Regions from separate parts of the Propionispora vibrioides genome, predicted to be linked through region 3. Evidence: riboswitches for the same ligand, from Rfam matches in the RefSeq annotation. Region 3 holds a riboswitch; each other region holds the start of a gene.
What was found. Region 3 has a riboswitch for cyclic di-GMP ahead of BMW43_RS09760 (methyl-accepting chemotaxis protein). Riboswitches for the same ligand answer to the same signal wherever they lie in the genome.
Positions count from the first base shown of each region.

Region 1 (6,390 bases), on a different contig from region 3:
AGATAGAGAACCTGGTATGATAAGAGCAGATACAGGAGGATGATACTATGCTACCAACAGGTGCCAACCTACAGAAGATATGGAACGGAAAGAAAACCTACGCTGTCACGCCGCATATTCCGGGCGGCTTTGTGAAAGCCGACGCCTTACGCAAATATGCCGATGTGGCGGAAAAATATGGTGCTACCTTAAAACTGACCTCGGCGCAGCGCATTATGCTCACCGGCTTAAAGGCCGAGGACGTGGAGCAGGTTTGGGCCGATCTGGAAATGCAGCCGGCGATCGGCTTTGCCAATTGCGTGCGCAGTGTGAAAATATGTCCGGGCATCGCCTTTTGCAAGCGAGGCAAGCAGGACAGCATCAAGCTGGGGCTCGAACTGGATAAACGGTATCACAAGAAGGAAATGCCCTCCCGCATGAAAATGGGAGTGGCCGGCTGTCCCAACTCCTGTGCCGAAGTGTATGTAAAGGATGTCGGACTGCTGGCGACCGATGCGGGCTGGAATGTATATGTGGGCGGTAGCGCCGGCTCGCATCCCCGTCTGGCCGATTTGCTGATTGAGGACCTGACGGCGGAGGAAGCGCTGCACATAGTGGACATTATTGTGCGGTATTATCAAAAGAATGCCGATATTGAACGGGTTGGACAATTTATTGACCGGATTGGCTTAAAAAAATTCAAGGCCGATGTGCTGGCCGAATTCTACAAGGGCGTCAGCGAAACCACCGAACCGCTGGTCAGCCAGTCGGCTGCCGGAGAAAAAATCATTCCTGTGGCGGGCGGCCTGACCGAAGGGACGCTGGTACTGGGTGACAAGATCACCGCCGACAGCGTGATCAGCGATATTATCCGGGTGTATCCGCAAACGGTGCCTGTCTTCCGCTCATTTGGCATGGGCTGCCTGGGCTGTCCGTCCTCGACGGGGGAAGCGGTCCAGAAGGCGGCGGAAATCCATGGGATCAAGGTGGATGAAATTCTGGCGGCACTGAACAAGGTCATATAGTCTTTTTTACTACATTTATTACAGCAGGAGGAATACAGATGAGTGCATTTTTAGGACATATTCACTATTGGCTATACAATAAGATCCGCTTGGTTATCAACCGGGAGGAACTGGTCTTTGCCAAAGCCCAGGAAAGCTGCGGTGATACGGCAGAAGAACTGCGGGACCAGGTGTGGCAGACTTACGGGCAGCCGCTGCCTGATGCCGATCTGGGTGATTTGATTGAGCACGGCAATATTCATGGCTGGCTACAGCGGCAGATCAATCTGGCCGAATCGAGAGAAGCCGCCTTAATCAAGGAGTTGCTTGAGGTTTGCGGCGGTGACGCCGAGACGGTGATTCTCCGGGCTTTTGCCGAACATGGCGAGAGCTGCGGCCGTCATGCCGCCGAACAAAATAAATATGAAACCGACCGGGCCGACGGCATCTATCAGGCGCTGAATGATTACCTGCTGAACGGCATGCCCTGCGATCAGGCCGATGTCATGGTTGCGAGCAGCGCTGATCAGGTTATCTGGGAGAGCGGCACCTGTCTGCAGGAGCCTAACTGGAAACGGGTCGGCATCAGCGCAAAACCCATGAAAAAGTTATATCAGGAATGGACCCAAAACTTTGTCCGGGCCATGAACCCAGCCATGGAATACAGCCAGACTGCCGATACCGCTCAGGGCGGCGCCGTTAACCGCTACGAGATTAAACGGGTTTGATGGGCGACCTGGTGTCTTGTAACCCCTGAGACTAAATTGGCTGGCACGGAATTTTTCCAAGACTAGGGGAGTGACACGTTCATATTTCAACTAAAGGACGCAGGATACATTTTCATCTGCAAGGCGGAGGAGTGAGGCATAGCGCGGTTCCTACGCCGATTGACGACAACGACACAGATGGAAATGTAGACAAGTAATTTAGCGAAATGTGAATGGGCCACTACACTAGGGGAGTATGCTGACTGACGACAACGCAGTATTGTGGAAAATCTACCGCAAGAATAGTGCAGAATCAGGGTTACAAGGGACTAAAAAAGAATCGCTGAAACAGGAAAACAGCCACCAGGCTGTTTTTTTATGATTATTATGCAGTCTGTTGGGCGTGCACAAAATAATTCCGATGATTCCTTCCAAGATACGGATAAAACGAGTATAATAAAACATAGAAAGCGTAGATAATTGGCAAAAGAGAAATCTTTTTGTCGAATCACCGGCAGTAGGAGTCGGATTGCTTACTTTTTCTGGTGATTGTTCAGGCGGTGTCCGAAGTAAGCAGTTATGAAGTGATCATATAGATAACCTTATAAGCATTCTTTAGCAAACCTTTTTAAAGGAAGGGACGCAAAGCCATGGGTCTAAGGATGTAAATCTATGATAGCCAGGTTGCATAACGCACCGGCTTTTTTTGTTTTTTTACCAGCCGCGAGGGAAGCTTGTTCCCCATATGATAAGGAGATGGAAACATTGGCTGTAGGAAAATGTTCTTGTGGCAGCAAGCAGTATGAAGAGGTTGACATAACGCCGGCGGGGGCCCAGGAGAAGAGATCGTTCACCCGTTGCAAGCGCTGCGGCTTAGTTGTGGCGGGACAGGGAAACTGGCCGGAGGAAGAGGAGACCGGGCTGGTAAGCCATTGGGCAAGAGTCCTGCGGGATGGTATGGGCTCTATCCTGCGGGCATGATCGCCCGGATTTGGACAAGGGGACGGTTCAGGCGATTCTCATGAACTGCTGCAGAAATCAGTGGCCAGGGCAGCTTTGCCAGTGGGCAGGCTGAGTCTTAGTGTAGCAGGAAAACGGCAGCAAACAGGGAACTATTACTAGTGGTCCATTAACATGGGCCATGCTGTTAGTTTGAAAACATACCTGAAGCAAACGGATACTTAGCCTGTCTGTTTGTGCCGGACTTTTCCGGTCCGGCTGTGGTGGGGGCTGAATCAGCGGTTCCCCGGGAAAATCAAAGGAGATGGATAGCTTGGATATGCCTGCGATAATACAGGATGCGTTCAGCAGCGGTTTCTCGCTGCCGTCGGCGGCCAGCGCGGTGCCGGACATGACGCAGACAGTTGCTACAATAAAGGAAGTATGGGATGCACAAACTTTTTCCGACCTGGTCAGCGGACAGGTCCACGTACCGGATGATGTGATCAATCAGGCGCTGGCCTCAATGCTGGAGCCCGGCGGACCGGTTACGGAAATGAAGGTTACCTCGCTAAAAAACCACCAGCTTAGAATTGAAGCGAAGACGGCCAAGGAAGGGCGGGTCGTGCTGGTCTGCACGGTGGAGCAATTAGTACATAATCAGGATCAGTCGTTGCTAACACTGAAGGTAACCGATAAAAAGCTGCCGGACAAGCCTTTCGTGTCATGGATTTTTTCCCGGGTCAGTCTGGCGATGGTGAGCAAGGTTGTGGGACACCTGGATCCCTCTTACGGGTTAGATGTCAATATTCATGGGAATACTGTCACCATTGATTTTCGTCAGGCGCTATACAATTCCCGGCTTGGCAATTTGGAACTGTTCGGTTACCGGCCGGTGGATTATCTTACCGTGTATTCGCTTACGCCGCAGGACGGCTTTTCCGATATCAGCACTAACCTTGCGTTGCCGGAGCAGATAAAAACAATGATTAAAAATGTTTGGTTATAGGATGTGCTTTTAAATGAACGGAATGATTTATGGCACAAAAAGCGCTGTCAGGGGTCGTTTCGGATCGTTTACAAACACACCCTAAGACGGGAGGACAACCTGGTATGAAAAAAGTATTAACCATTGCCGGCTCGGATAGCAGCGGCGGCGCCGGCATCCAGGCCGACTTAAAAGCCTTTTCCGCGCAGGGCGTGTTCGGCATGAGTGTCATCACTGCCGTAACAGCGCAAAATACGCAGGGCGTACTGGCGGTGCAGGACATTGAGCCGGAAATCATCGCCAAGCAGATTGAAGCGATTTTCGAAGATATTGAGGTGGATGCCGTTAAAATAGGCATGGTTTCCCGGCCTGTCACCATCCATACCATTGCCGCCAAGCTGCGTCAGTACCAGGCGGTCAACGTGGTGGTCGACCCGGTCATGGTATCCAAAAGCGGCTATCATTTGCTGCAGCCGGAAGCCGAAGCAGCCCTGGTGCAGGAACTGCTGCCCCTGGCGGCACTGGTTACACCCAACATTCCCGAGGCGGAAGTGATTGCCGGGATGACTATTCATAATCTGACGGATATGGAGGAAGCCGCCCGGCGGATACACCGGCTGGGGGCGGCCTGCGTCCTGGTGAAGGGCGGTCATCTGCCGGATGACGCCACCGATATCCTGTACGACGGCAGTCACTTCGAATATTTGGCGGCCAAACGGATTGCCACCAAGAATACCCACGGCACCGGTTGTACATTATCTTCAGCGATTGCCGCCAATCTGGGCAAGGGCTGCACGGTGACCGAAGCGGTGAAACGGGCCAAGGCGTATATTACTATAGCCATTGAACATTCGCTGGCTATTGGCAAAGGGGTAGGGCCGACCCATCATTTTTACGAGTTATACCGGAAGGCGGGGCTGGAATGAACGCCATTGACTATTCTTTGTATCTGGTGACTGACCGCCGGCTGGTCGGCGGGAAGGACTTTTATCGGAGTTTGGAAGAAGCCCTGGCCGGTGGGGTAACGCTGCTGCAGCTTAGGGAAAAGGAAGCCTCGTCGGCCGAATTTTACCAGATTGCGCTTAAGGTCAAGGAAATCTGCGGCCGTTACGACGTGCCGCTCATTATTAATGACCGGCTGGATATTGCCCTGGCCGTTGATGCCGACGGACTGCACATTGGTCAGCAGGACCTGCCGCTGCCTGTGGCCAGAAGGCTGCTGGGCCGGGACAAGCTGATTGGTGTGTCGGCGACTACACTGGCCGAGGCGCAACTGGCCGAAGCAGGTGGTGCCGATTATCTGGGGATTGGGGCCATGTACCCGACAGGCACCAAAACGGATGCCCGGGCGGTGAGTCTGTCAGAACTGACCGCCATCCGGCAAAATGTAACCATTCCGGTTGTGGCGATCGGCGGGATTGGAACGGCCAATGTGACGGAAGTCATGGGTACCGGCATTGCCGGCGTCTCAGTTGTTTCAGCCATATTGGCCCAGGACGATGTCCGGGCGGCAGCGCAGCACCTGCGCCAGTTGATCATAACGGCATAATAACAAAAAGGCTGTTGCGCTAAAGCGTAACAGCCTTTTTAGTTCTGTTGGGGCAATGTCAAAAGAACGACAAGCTATTTTTCCTACATGCAGGCTGTTGTAAATAAAAGCATTTTTGCGACAGCCTCCTTTATGGCTACAGTTTGTTGACAAAGCGCTGGATTAAGGGATATTCATACAACTGTCCGTCAACCGCCCGGACGGCGGCGATGATCGAGGTGACAAGCAGTAACAGCCAGAAGATGGCCAGGACGGGCACCAGTAGAAAACCAATCAGCAAAGTGCATAATAAGCCGGTAATTGCCGAAAATACCAAAATAACCAGATGAGCCACCAGGGCTTGTTTGGCATGCTCGTAAACAAAGCGGTCCTCCCGTTTAAGCAGAAAGATCACCAGGGGAGCGACGATAAAACCCAGGCCGCCAAGCAGGTAGGCCAGATGGGATAATACAGCCAGCAGTTTTTGTTCGCCGGTAATATCGTTCATCGGAAAACACCTCCTAATTAGTTCCTATTCCCCAAGAATTAACGAAGTATGGCACAAAAAGTGCCGTCAGGGAACGTTTCGGATCGTTTGAAAACATACCCCGGGCGGAGCTGTTTACTATATAGTATGGCAAATTAGCCGCCGGTTGTATAGTGGTCTGTACAAAAAACGGCAATGCCGTGAGAACCCAGCGGCGGCGCGGCGACAAGACCTGCATATTTAGTGAGTATGCTGCATAAATAATTATTTTTATTTTTACTTAATTTATTATTGCACTTTCACCTGATTATGATAAAATCATATCGTTGCGTTTTAGCGCGTCGTACAATACGAAAGGTAGGAGAGGATAATGGAAAAAACATTCAAATTGTCCCAGACGGCAGTGGAAAGGCTGGCGGAGAGTTATGGGACGCCGCTCTTAATTCTGTCGTCAGAGCAGATTAAGCGAAATTACAATATGCTGGCAGAATATCTGCCGGGAGTACATCTGTATTATGCAGTTAAATCAAATCCTAATGAGACTATTGTCCGGACACTGGCAGAGCTAGGATCCTGCTTCGATGTGGCTTCAGATGGCGAGATGCAGGCGCTGACCGCCATGGGTATTGAACCGCATCGCATGGTTTATGCGAATCCTGTTAAGACGGCAGGCGGGCTGGCTACGGCCAGATGTACCGGTATAAATAAATTTACCTTTGACAGTGAAAGTGAAATTGGCAAGATGGCCAAGGCTGTGC
Region 1 is NZ_FODY01000021.1:36,450-42,839, forward strand. It holds gene BMW43_RS15185 (ferredoxin-like domain-containing protein) at 48-1,004, shown strand; gene BMW43_RS15190 (hypothetical protein) at 1,043-1,711, shown strand; cyclic di-GMP riboswitch class I at 2,298-2,382, shown strand; gene BMW43_RS15195 (hypothetical protein) at 2,456-2,671, shown strand; gene BMW43_RS15200 (hypothetical protein) at 2,970-3,638, shown strand; gene thiD (bifunctional hydroxymethylpyrimidine kinase/phosphomethylpyrimidine kinase) at 3,743-4,543, shown strand; gene thiE (thiamine phosphate synthase) at 4,540-5,166, shown strand; gene BMW43_RS15215 (DUF4870 domain-containing protein) at 5,303-5,653, opposite strand; gene BMW43_RS15220 (type III PLP-dependent enzyme) at 6,003-6,390, shown strand, end outside.
Region 1: linked by a shared signal. The riboswitch ahead of BMW43_RS15195 (hypothetical protein) and the one ahead of BMW43_RS09760 (methyl-accepting chemotaxis protein) in region 3 are both predicted to bind cyclic di-GMP.

Region 2 (6,390 bases), on a different contig from region 3:
CGCGATATGTGGCTTTACATTTCACTCGGGTATTTCAAACAAAAAACCGTCAAAGGCGAGGTTGGTTCTTCCACCATGCCGCACAAAGTCAATCCTATTGATTTTGAAAATTCAGAAGCCAATTTGGGCTTAAGTAATGCGTTATTAGATCACCTTGCCAATAAATTACCAATTTCCCGTTTACAAAGAGATCTAAGCGACTCCTCGGCACAACGAAATATAGGAGCAGCTATCGGTTATTCTCATTTGGCCTTGGTGTATGCCGCCAAGGGTTTCGCCAAAACTTCGGTTAATGCCGATGCAATTAACACCCATCTCGCTAATGCCTGGGAAGTAATCTCCGAAGCGGTACAAACGGTTATGCGTAAGCACGGCCATACAAACCCCTATGATAAATTAAAGGAAATAACTCGCGGCAAAACTATTGGTGAAGCGGAAATTAAAGAATTCATCACCAGCATTGACCTGCCGGCAGAGGCCAAAGCCCGTCTATTGGCCCTAACACCTTGCTCCTACATCGGCATAGCTGCCAGCCTCGTTAAGCATCGTAAGTCATAACACAATAATCCAAAAAGGCACGGACTCTCTTCTACTTTGAACAGAGTCCGTGCCTTTTTCTATAGTTCAAACAACGCTTCCTGCTTATCCCGTAAAACAGTCAACTTCCTTGGAATGATACGGTCCCCGGCCTCTACTTGCCCCAGCAGCAACGGAGAATGGATTTGATGGTAAACTGAATTTTTACAGGCTCCATAATCATCGTCCACTGCATAGCAATAGTTACAACCGTGCCGGCAGCTATTATACGCGCCAATATCCACGCTTTCAAGGCAACGGCAACCGCTTCTTTGATTGTTGTCCTTCTTTGGCTTCAATTTATACCCGGTTACTGTCTCAATAATTTCCCGGTCGATACAAGCGGCCTCGCTTATATTGTATCGCTGCCGATCCAGGTCCTCCACACAAACCTGCAAAATAAGCCGGTTCTCTCTGGCAATATCGGCAAACCCTCGCGCAATCGTCTGCCTCGCTTCGTCCTCCAGTTCAACAATCGCTGCCCCTTCCTGTCTGCCCTTATGCTTGCCATACACATCAACATAACTAAAAACGCAACGCTCCGTATAGTTTCGCAAAGACTGGCACAAAGCGGAAAAACATTCCAGATGCTTGCTTACAGAAAAAAATTTCGTGACAATCACCGGATCATAGCGCCAGACTACTCGTTCTTTGCCAATGGTATCACTTAAACGTTTAAAACCTTCGATAATTTGATATTTGTCAGGTACATGTCGTTCCAGTTTTGCATCATAAGGCGTAATCGTGAACTGAAAATAATATACAAACCCCATAGCATCAATAACAGGCAATTTCGTAAGCAGCGGCAAAGCATTCTTGGTCCAGAAAACAATACAGTCAACCACTTCCGGCTTCAGTGAAATGTGGGATATCTGGCGATAATTCATCGGATTCCGCACATAAACAAAACCTTCCCGCAAACGATTGACAAACCAATCCGAGTAAAAAGCCGGTATGTCTGTCCGTCGGCTGGCACTGATAATCATTGTTATCTCCCACTTCCCCGCTGGCGCTTTCGTTATATCTTATACAATCACTGCCAAGATTCAGCCAAGTTTTAAAATCTTCAACAACTGGAGAGCTGTAGCCAACGCTGTCCGCGTCTCATAACAATCAAGCGATATATTTAGAATTTGCTCAATCCGCTGCTTTCTGAGTTGAATAGTCTTATGATGCAAATATAGCTGCGTACCAATCTCCTTGAAGCTTAGACCTGATAAAATCTTTTCCAGTGTCTCCAATAAGTTAGGGTGCGGCAGCAGTGGGCCGATCATTTGATGCACATAATCAACTGCTCCGTCAGTAACGGCAAAAGGAGCAAGCACCTGATAAATCCCGCAATTTTCATAATGATAAATATATCTTTCCGGCCAAACCTGTTTACCAATCCGTACCGAAGTCTTCGCATTGTTTAACCGGTTAGCCAAACCTGACCAACCCTCTGCATAGTTTCCAATTCCCACTGTAACATGAATATTACGGACATAGGCACCTATATAAGCTACATAACTTTCCGCCAGTTCGGTTTCCCGTTCTTTATGGTTGGGACATGAAGCAAAATCGCTAAGGACCACAATACCAATGTCTGTCTCCCAGGCAATCGTATTATTCTTCTTATTTAATATATCAATCAGGAAATCCACGAGCTGCTGCTTATGGTAATGATTATCGGCTGTATCAGACACTCCCGGTACAGTATCTACGTCAAAAAACAATAAAGAAAAATCTTTTGGGATATGAAGCTTGTTTTTTCCACTATACTCCTGCAACGCCAGATCATTTATATCATTCCGGACAGCCAGTTTATTAAAAAACTCACTTCTCTTTTTTCTTTCATACGCCTGATAAAGCAGACTCTCATTTCTTTTTCTTTCACTAATATTACGGGTAACACCAATATAGCCAATATGGGTCCCCGCCTGATCCCGGGCAATGCTTATGGAAGATTCAAGCCAGATCACTTTCCGGTCTTTTCGCAGTTGTTCCTCTTCCACAATGACCGGTACTTTACTGCTGTGCCATTGAATGTTGTCAGTCGTAGTCTTCTGAAAAGCACTCCACAAAAAGGTAAGTGTCGTTTGCTGCGAATTTTTCCCCTCTAGTTCAACTGCTGCAAACCCTAATAATTTCTCAACCGAGGGGCTTATATATCGGATAATGCCGTCGGTATCCAACAGCCAGATCACGTCCCCCGTATTTTCAGCGATAAATTTATATTTTCGTTCACTTTCCCGAATGATTTCCTGCTGTTTTTCAAGCTCAGCAATATAGCCTCGCTCATTTTCTGCCGCATCTTTTAAACCAAGTACCATGCTATTAAACGCAATGGAAAAGTCTCCCATAAAATCAACCCGTTGGCTATAATCACCGGAAGCAACCATCCCTGTTTGCCAAGTCAAATGGCGCAGATTGGACTGCAGGGCCTTTAACGCACCCGGCCAATATCCGCGTAAGTTTATTGTAGAAGACAAATCGCCTTTAGCAAGTGTATCAGTAAAAGATCTAAGCAAGAGAAGCTCGTTTTTCAGCTTGGCAAACTCCGGATGTTTTTCCGCGCAGGCAGAATCACCGTTTGTCACATCTTTTCCCTTTATCACCTGATATAACTCTCTCACTATTTCATTGATTTCTTCTTCCATTTCTTTACGCACGTGGATATCCCTCTCTAAAACCAAAGATTCACTTCACGGATATTTCAGCAGTGAACCGGCAAGTCCTATCGCCTGTACACCAGCAGTCAATCTCCTTAACACTATACTGCTTGCCGGTAAACCCTTCCAGAAGCCCGGCTATAAAACCTTCATCATACACGCATACTTCATAATCCAATTCCGGCAAGCCGGAACAATCCAAGTCCTCGGAAATACTCATTACATATTTTCCGTTTTCATGGTCGGCCGATTCAACCCGTAGAATTCCGATTTTTTTATCTGCCAGAGCTGTTTGTATTGCCTGAACAAAACTATTGAAATCTTTTACATCCCTAATAACGTTTTGATAGAATTGTTTTCCCGCCAGCAACCCTGACTCATAGAACAAAGTATCGACCATTTCCGTTCCGTAATGTTTTTCAAGCACATCGCGAAAACAAAACTGCATAAGCCTGTATACATCAGTGCTAACCATCGGCCCCAGGTTAGGCCTGCCGGCAGCAAGATCACCAAGTAATTCCCATTGAAATTCATATTTTCGCTCCATAACCAGACTCCTCTTTTTGTTTGACTCCATGCAAGCACACTCAGATTAGCTGCACTTGGAAGCTAAATTCAACACTTAACGCCTCAAATAATCTCCATTATTAAAAAAAAATCGCCAAAACCTAGTTGCGGCTTGGCAATCATTTATACCGTCATTTGGTATAGTTAGATCCATAGCTTTGCGTCCTTGTCTTTCGACAAGTTTGCCAAAAAATTCTTCGTTTTTTTACAAATTCTACATAAATTTTACATTTCTAGACTGGCTGTCACTTTTCCTTCTGTCCTTGACAAAAAAACATATTTTCCTGTTACAATCTAGCTCTCCTTCAGGCGCGGCTCACTGTATACAATCTCCATCGGAATTCCTCGACTATCTCCTACCGGCTGTTGAGGAATAGTAGAAAAACCATACTGCATACCAAGCCGGCCAATAACCGACAATACCATGGCATCCATAAAATCATCCAGCAATTGTTTGGGATAACGGTTTTGGATTTCAGCCATAGCCTGTTCGGCTTGTATAAAATACTCTGAAAGCAACTGTGTTCTCTCTTTAAGTCCCTCCGGGAGGGTTTTCTTGCTCACCAGCGGTTTATTACCGTTTAATATAGCAAAACCGTACTCCGGATGCGATTCCCGCAGACGGCCAATGTATTGCGGCTGTTCCAGCAAGAATTGATCCACCTCGCGAATTTTCGGCGTAAATCCCAGTGACTGCTCGGACAGACTTTTTTGCAGCACCTGCAGGTTGCAAGCCTTGGCGGTCTGCTTGTCCTGGGCGTAAACGGCCTGACGGCAGGGAGTATTAAACACACTGGACGCTTTTCCCGGCAGCCTGCTCCTTAATTTCTGATCCGGTCTAGCCACATTCTGCTGACTATTTTCCGGCAATCCAATCGGGATGTCGATAAGCAGGCAGCCGGCATCATTATGCTCTGTCATCAGCTTGGTAATGTCCGGATAATCTGCAAAACCATACCGGCCGGACAAGTCGTGCCAAAACACTGCCCAGCCCCGATATTTTCCCACTCGTTTGCAACTGTCAATGCCCACCCAGCCAGTACCGCCCGTTCTTGCTTCCATTTCTGTATTTCCTTCCATAAAAAAATATCATTGTTAATACAATGATATACATGACCGCTTATGATTGGCAAGGAATAACGGTGGCACAATAGCCGATATTAGGTATGGGAAAATAAGGCGATCCTTCTTTTTCTTTATACACAACTCTTATATAGGGTATCAATGTTTTATCTTTACAGTACGCTGAACCGAAAGAAGTACGTCCGGTCACTTGAAAGTTAAATTTTTCCTCAATAATCGCGATTCCCCTGTTCACCAGCGTATTGTTAAGCCATCTACCAAACAACTCGGTAATATCTGTTTCAACGACGATATCACTTGCAGACACATTAAAGGTTCGTCTTAGCGTTGGGCATACCTCAAAGGGACAACTATGCAAATAGGTTGTTAGCGAACAAAATTCCTGCAGCAGCGGATAAATGGCAAACCTCCTTGTTTCCTGCAACTTACCGGTCTTAAACAAGACCAACTTAGCAGTTAATAAAGAAATATTGCCAGGAATCATATCTATATTAAAAAAGAGGTAACTATAATACACATATCTTCCCTGGCCTCCGATAAAAATTTTGTTTCGTTTTATATTTTTCAAAGGAATTTTACTTGATAAAGTAAGACTTTTACTGGCTGGAATATTGACAACCGCCATACCAACAGCCCCTTTTTCAATACATTCGGCGAACATGCAGCAGTAATCCCATAATCGAAAAGCATGTGTCTATGTAGAGAGTTTGAGGACATCCCCAACTCTCCCCCAAGCTATGGAGTATTCAGAAAAGCTATCCCCACATGCAAGTTAGCAACATTATAGGTTTCACTATCAATTGACAAATCGAAAGTGACTGAGGCCTGGGCCGCCAGCGTGGCAACCTCTTGTGTCCAGACATACTCGGTGTCGGCCCCTACATAGATGGCAGTAACGATAAAATTGGCCAGTGCCGCACCACCGCTGGCGTTATTGTTGGTAATTGTTATTTCTACAAGTGACCCTTCATTGCTGCTGCTAATTGAATATGCGGCAGGCGAATTAATCAGAGACGGCATACTATTTCCTCCTTTTTTCTAACTATATTACATAATATGAATCACTTGCCAAGAAGGAAACATAACTGTCCGCCTATTTACAAGAAAAAGAATAGACTCACTGCACTTATCCTGCCATTCGTTTGTCTTTGCGTCTATTCTAAATATTCTTTAATGCCCCAGGCGACGCCAGCCTCGTTATTGGTTTTAGTCACATAGGTCGCATGAGTTTTTACCTTGTCCGAGGCGTTTCCCATCGCCACCGAATAGCCAACTGTCTCAAACATGCTGATATCATTATTGTAGTCGCCAAAGGCGGCTATCCTATGCAGCGGTATATTATACCTCTCAGCGAAAATAGCAATGGCTTTCCCCTTGCTGGTTTCGGCATGACTGACATCCATGCCGCCATTTTCCGAAGAAACAACGGTAATTGCCGCCGCGTGAAAAGCTTCCAGGAAAACTGACTGCTCCCTGCCGGCCATTTGCCAGATAAACATCTTCAGAACATCCT
Region 2 is NZ_FODY01000024.1:62,390-68,779, reverse strand. It holds gene purB (adenylosuccinate lyase) at 1-558, shown strand, start outside; gene BMW43_RS16405 (DUF1848 domain-containing protein) at 618-1,562, opposite strand; gene BMW43_RS16400 (PAS domain S-box protein) at 1,623-3,227, opposite strand; gene BMW43_RS16395 (V4R domain-containing protein) at 3,256-3,774, opposite strand; cyclic di-GMP riboswitch class I at 3,898-3,991, opposite strand; gene BMW43_RS16390 (DUF429 domain-containing protein) at 4,089-4,856, opposite strand; gene BMW43_RS16385 (DNRLRE domain-containing protein) at 4,915-5,502, opposite strand; gene BMW43_RS16380 (hypothetical protein) at 5,613-5,897, opposite strand; gene BMW43_RS16375 (HAD family hydrolase) at 6,032-6,390, opposite strand, start outside.
Region 2: linked by a shared signal. The riboswitch ahead of BMW43_RS16395 (V4R domain-containing protein) and the one ahead of BMW43_RS09760 (methyl-accepting chemotaxis protein) in region 3 are both predicted to bind cyclic di-GMP.

Region 3 (6,390 bases):
TAAATTCCTTTCTTTCCATACCATCCCTCAATCCCATATTATTCTCCCCTACACCATATTCCGCCAAGTTGGTATTGGTCACAGCCGGCTGACGTTTTCCCAGCTGGAAAAAAACACCGCTATCCTTATGTAAACTTTCGTGTTATAATTCGACTACCGGCAGGTTCACTGCACCCACTTAGCTCAATACCGTTTGCCCGTCTTTCCGGCAGAGCTTCCCTGCTATCATCCTACTACTGCTTATTACGTAAAACCGGAAAGGGGTATGTATTATGAGTAAAGCCTGGGGAATCTATATCCGTTACGGGAGAATTTGCATGACCAAGCGCGTTGGCTGCCTGCTGCAAGCCACCCAAAGGTACAACCGGCTAATGAGATGGAAGAAAAAACCTGACCTTTGGATTGCCTTGGTCCCGATTCACGACCATTGAATATTGTTACATACAAAGAGAACAGGCAACAGCACACTTATGGTGCTGCTGCCTGTTCTCTTTATTTACGCCACCGGCGGGTGGTCCGCCAACTTTGAAGGTACAAATTAGATTTGCGGGATTTGTTCATAAAGCAAGGCGAGCGGACGCACCTATCGGATGATCGGTGAGCCGACAACAACAACGCCTTGCGGCAAAAGGCCCGGGAAGCAATTGTATTTTCAGAGCTGGTGGACCACTAGGGATAGAATACGAGTTCCGGAAACAACGTCGCATACGAGGTTTCAACCACTAGTTCAGGAAAAAAGACAAAAGGATCCGGTGGACGCTTGCCGTACCAGATTCCGGTACGATACGGCCGGTGGCAGTAAGGACACAGCGGATAGACCAGGCGCCCCGGACCATGGGCATAGGCTCTCATGGCAACGGCCCCCCTATTTTTCGATTTATTATATAGTATGCCGCAAGCTTCTTATTGTTACGTAAACTAAAACAGCTTATACATCAGACTATGGCACGCCCATTACGGCAGGCTTAGCTTTCTAACAACCGGTATAACAGCGCCGGCCAAAGGATAAACTAGTACCGATAAACAACCGTGGGAGGAAACCAGCTATGGCACGCTACCGTATTTTTCTTGACGGCCTGGACACCGGCAGAACAGTAAGAGCCAGCAATTATGAGGATGCATATTTTGATGCCGCCAGCACGCTGACCCTTACTTACCAAAATAATCTGGAATTAAAGGAAATTGAAGCCGACTCACTTATGCATGATGTACCGCCCCACTAGGCGGGCACGTTTCGCAGAGCCCAAGACAGGAGGTGATTCTTATGGGAGGAAAAACGTTCGATCAGTTTAAAAGCCGCCAAAATGCCCGGAACAAGGCACAAAATGTCGCAGCATCCAAAAGCGAGAACAAGGCGGAGAAGAACTCTAATAAGGAGTAACCGAGGTGGCTATGCCACCTTATTTATTTGGTCGTCTTTAACCTTCTGGCAACAGGCAATAGAAATTTTTTCCGGGCATATTTGCATATTTACCGCATATACTATATATTGTGGCGAAGTTTACGCAAAACTAAGGGAGGTATGTCAATGAAAAAGCTGCTAAACGGTGTATTCTCAAGTATCTCCGATGCCGAACTGGTTATGCATAACATTAAAAAAGAAACCATGCAGGAGGAGCCACCGGCGGCAACCGAACTGCCGGACACCGACGATACCCCGGCAGAATAGAACTAATGCTCCACCAGCCCTGAAAGCAGAAATTGCTGGACGGACAAAATTTCATCATCCGTCTCGTCAGTCGACATACTGAAAGACATGCCCTACCAACGCGGCAAACCTGCCGCGTTATTTTTATGATCAATTATCGAAAAATGCCGTCCTATTTGGCAGGATTTTGTAACTATATGGCAAAAGTATATGATATAACGATTAAGAGGGGGTAATCATATGTCGAAGAGTATTTGGTCCTTTCAATTTCGCACCAAAAACCTGTCCTTTGGCGCCGGTACCGCCGTACTTGATGGCGATCAGCTTATTGGCGGCGATGCTTCATTTTATCACGTTGGCAAACTTTCTTTCGAAAATGATGCCATCACCGGTTCTGTCTGTGTCAACAAGCATGGTACAGGCCCTTCCTTCTTCGGTGCCATTCATTCCTACACCCTGTCACTAACCGGCCACAGGAAAGAAGATCAAATGACTTTATCCGGCTATATGGTGGAAAACCCCTTGCTTAAAATAACGATGGAGTTAACAAAGATCTTAGATCTAGAATAGCATAAAACCCCAGGCGAGAACCAACTCGCCTGGGGTTTTCCTTATCCTTGGCCGATAGCTTGCAGAACCGCCGCTATTTAACTTAATTGAAACCGGTCGACAATACGCTTTAGCTCCTCTGCTGTGCTGGACAATTCCTCACTGGCTGCCGCAATCTCCTGCGACGAGGCCGACTGTTCTTCTGTAGCCGCCGAAGCAGCCTGCGTCTTGCCTACCGCCAGTTTACTATGCTGATCAATACGTTCTACCGATAAAACAATTTGCTGGCTGCCTGTAGAAATTTGCTGCAACGTGTCCGACACTTGCTGCATCTGTTCATGAATGGTTTGTACCAGATCGTTGATGTCCTGAAAAGCCAGTCCGGCCATCTGCACAACATCCGCCCCCTGACTGACCAGTTCCGGTCCTTCGTTCATGACGGCAACAGCCCTGTCGGTATCGGTCTGAATCATACCGATCAACCCGGCAATCTGCTTGGCCGCATCCTGTGATTGTTCGGCCAGCTTGCGCACTTCCTCAGCTACTACGGCAAACCCCCTGCCCTGTTCCCCGGCCCGTGCCGCTTCAATCGCCGCATTCAGCGCCAACAGATTGGTCTGGCTGGCAATTTGCGAAATCGTGTCGATAATTTGTCCAATTTCTTTTGACCGCATGCCCAATTGCGTGACTACCTCAGCCGAATGGGCAACATTTTCTTCTATTTTATTCATGTGCAGGATAGCGCCTTTTACCGATTCACTGCCAACGATTGCCGTTTCCGCCGCTTCGCCCGACCGTTCATTGATTTCCGCCGCATTGGCCGCAGCCTGTTGAATTCCCGCCGACATCTGAGTAATCACCGCCGCCGTCGCATCGACGGAAGCCAACTGCTGTTCGGCCCCGGAGGCAATAGCATTGATCGAGTCTGCCACCTGGCTGCCGGCTTGCGCCATTTGGCCGGAATTATCCTTTAACTGCGCCGAAGAAGCGGCCAATAGCTCGGCTGAATCCATAACCTGCTGAATCATCGTCCGCATATTGGTTTTCATCGTATTTATCGCGGCAGCCAAATCAGCAATTTCATCATTTGACTGTACGCGAATACTGTCCCGGGTAATTTTCCCGCCGGCAATCTCCGTAACTGCCCGGACCAATTGGCCGACCGCCGTGGAGATGGAGCTATTAAGCTTAATACTGATGGCAACAGCCAGCACAATAATCAGGCCGTTAATAATAAAAAGAACCCGCTGATTGGTTGTTGCTTTGTCGCCGATTTTAGCCTGTTCTGCTTTAACATACTCCTTGATCATATCAACCAGTTCATCCGTTTGCTTGGTTACCTTTGCATAGGGAACAGCCCCCTGTTGGATGATGGTTTTCAAAGCTTGCTGGTCATTGGCCAGACCGGCCTGCATGGCCTGTGTGGCCAATTGTTCGTATTCCGCCTTGGCCGCCTTAATCTCGGCTATGCTTTTCTTCGCACTTTCCGTTACAAAGATATGCTCCATCCGGTCAATTCTGCCGTTTGATTCCTTCTGGATAGCAGCAAACTCTTCCCGTGCCGCCGGATCGCCGGTAAGATTGAATTTACGGACTGTCGCGGCTTCTTCCACAATATTATTGGACAGTTCCTCCGCCAAGATCAGTTTTTCAATGTTTATCGTTGTAGTAGACTGGTACTCTTCATTAATCTGGCCAATTTTATAGTAAGTATATCCGCTTAAGAGAACCATGCCGCTAATAATAACCAGAAAAGCCCCAAAAATCTTTTTACCTATCGTTAATTTCACTGTTCACTGAATCTCCTCTACCCGTTTTTACTTCCTCTACACCAAAAACTGGGAACCATCACCTTGTCGCTCAGTCTTAACCGCCTCCTTCCCATCATTCCCGCCAGACGCACCAAGGACTCATGCCTTGTTCCGCAACGCCGCAGAAGTCTGGCAACTACTTACCGGTCTAACGATCAGACAGGTTATGTTCTTTTGACCATGCAAAAAAGACAGGTATAGCCCTGTCCTACAAAACAACTAACCCTTCGGTTATTTGGCGGCATGGCGATCATAGGCAAAATTCATTGTCGTTAGACCCGTAGCTTTGCGTCCCTGCCTTTCGGCAGGTTTGCCCAATATTCACTTTTTTAACTGATTTGCACAATTGACACTCTTTTAGTATCCAGTAAAAGTAATAATTTGTCAACTAGAAATCATTTATCACGGTATACAAAAAAGGCCTGACAACAGACCTTTTTCCCGCACTTAAAATAATATGCTTACCAGTATATAGCCCGCAATACAGCCTGTTATCATACCGATAATACCAGGCAGAACAAAACTGTGATTAATAATGAACTTGTCGATTTTCGTCGTACCGGACAGTCAAATCCGATACAGGCCAAATCCCCCGGATAGGTAGGCAGCACGAAATAGCCACCGGTCAACTGACTTGGTCTGTTTTTTATTCCGCTATTCGCCGGTTGCACCATAGCAGAAATTTTTGCAAAAAAGAAGGGTTTATTTCCAGCACAGCGAAAATTTTTACCAATGCCACTAAGGAAAATGAGGTTGAGGTGCAAGCATATGACAGAAACAGCAAGAAAAATTGTCGAGCAACCGGTAGCCTTTTTAGTGTCCGGCACCGAACTGGCCAAGGATGTCTATTCGGAGTACGGTAATGTTCTGATTAATCAGGGCACAGTAGTTACACAACCTATTATAAAAAAGCTGGAAACCTGGAACATCCAAAACGTATCTATCTGGAGCGAAGTCACGGAACAGGTCATTGCCGATCCGGCTCTCCAAAAATTTTTAAACACCTACAACCAATCGGTCGATGTGGTAGAGCAGGCCTTTGATACAATCCGCCAAACCCGTATGCTCCCTCTCGCCACCTTTCGGAAAACAGCCGATGATCTGGCTCAAAACCTGACCACCGCCGGCAATGTCATTGATCAATTATATAATTTACCACCCTGCGATGACTATACGTTTCGCCATAGCGTCAATGTCAGTGTCATTGCCGGCCTGATTGCACTGTGGCTCAAGTACCCGCCGGAAAGCATCCATGCCATTTCACTGGCCGGCCTGCTGCATGATGTCGGCAAATCCCTTCTGCCGCCCAAGCTGGTCAACAGGCCCCATAAACTCTCGACCGACCATTATGAAGCCTATAAGCAGCATGTTACGTTAGGTTATGAACTGCTTAGCAAGGTTCCCGGTATTGCCGAAAGCGTCCGCCTGGGTGTGACCGATCACCATGAAAGGGAGGATGGCAGCGGTTATCCGCAGGGATTGTCAGGTACCGACATTCATCCCTACGCTAAAATCATCGCCATTGCCGATCTCTACGATGAAGCACTGACTATCAATCGCGATCCGGGCATGCTGAGCCCTTACTGTAGTATTGAGAAGCTGCAGCACGAGGTATACCGCCTGGACCCCAAAGCCTGTCTCACCTTCATCAGTCACATGACCAATTTTCTGACCGGCGACCCGGTCATGCTGACCAACGGCAGCAAGGGGCGCGTCGTCTGCACAAACAAGCGTTGGCCCTCCCGCTCGATAGTCCAGTTGGAGGACGGCACCGTGCTGGATTTAAATGATGGCGGTGATATACGCATCAGCCATATCATAAGATAATAGATACTGCCGCTACAGGCAAAAGGCGCGCCGCGTTAACCGCCCGGCGCGCCTTTTGCCTGTATTTCTTTGTCCGTGATCAATCTTGTTTATGCTTTACCAGCCAGACATAACTTAATACAGCGGCCGTCTCCGCCAGAGCAATGATCACACCCATCGGCACAGCCGTCCGGCTGCCGGCGATACCAACCAAGGGCGCCATAATTCCGCCGAACACGAAAGAAAACAACCCGATCAAGGCCGAGGCACTGCCGGCTGCCTTGGCCTGATCCTGCATGGCCAAGGCAAAACAACTGGTGCCGACAATCCCCACACTGGCAATGACCAAAAATAATGGAACCAGAATCATATATAACGAGCCTTGCAGCAAAATCATCAGGAGCAGCGCCGCTCCTCCCACAAAGGAAATCCCCAGACCGGCAATCAGCAGCCTGGTCTCGCTGATGCGCCCGGCCAGACGGCCGGTTATCTGCCCGGCCAGGATAATGCCTAAGCCGTTTATGCCAAAATAAACGCTGAACATTTGCGGCGAAACACCATAAATATCCTGCAATA
Region 3 is NZ_FODY01000010.1:19,963-26,352, reverse strand. It holds gene BMW43_RS09775 (aminotransferase class V-fold PLP-dependent enzyme) at 1-37, opposite strand, end outside; gene BMW43_RS21110 (hypothetical protein) at 273-431, shown strand; gene BMW43_RS21105 (hypothetical protein) at 1,047-1,223, shown strand; gene BMW43_RS21100 (hypothetical protein) at 1,529-1,669, shown strand; gene BMW43_RS09765 (GrlR family regulatory protein) at 1,889-2,218, shown strand; gene BMW43_RS09760 (methyl-accepting chemotaxis protein) at 2,296-3,987, opposite strand; cyclic di-GMP riboswitch class I at 4,243-4,333, opposite strand; partial or broken gene BMW43_RS21525 (anaerobic C4-dicarboxylate transporter family protein) at 4,456-4,628, opposite strand; gene BMW43_RS09755 (HD-GYP domain-containing protein) at 4,777-5,835, shown strand; gene BMW43_RS09750 (multidrug effflux MFS transporter) at 5,915-6,390, opposite strand, start outside.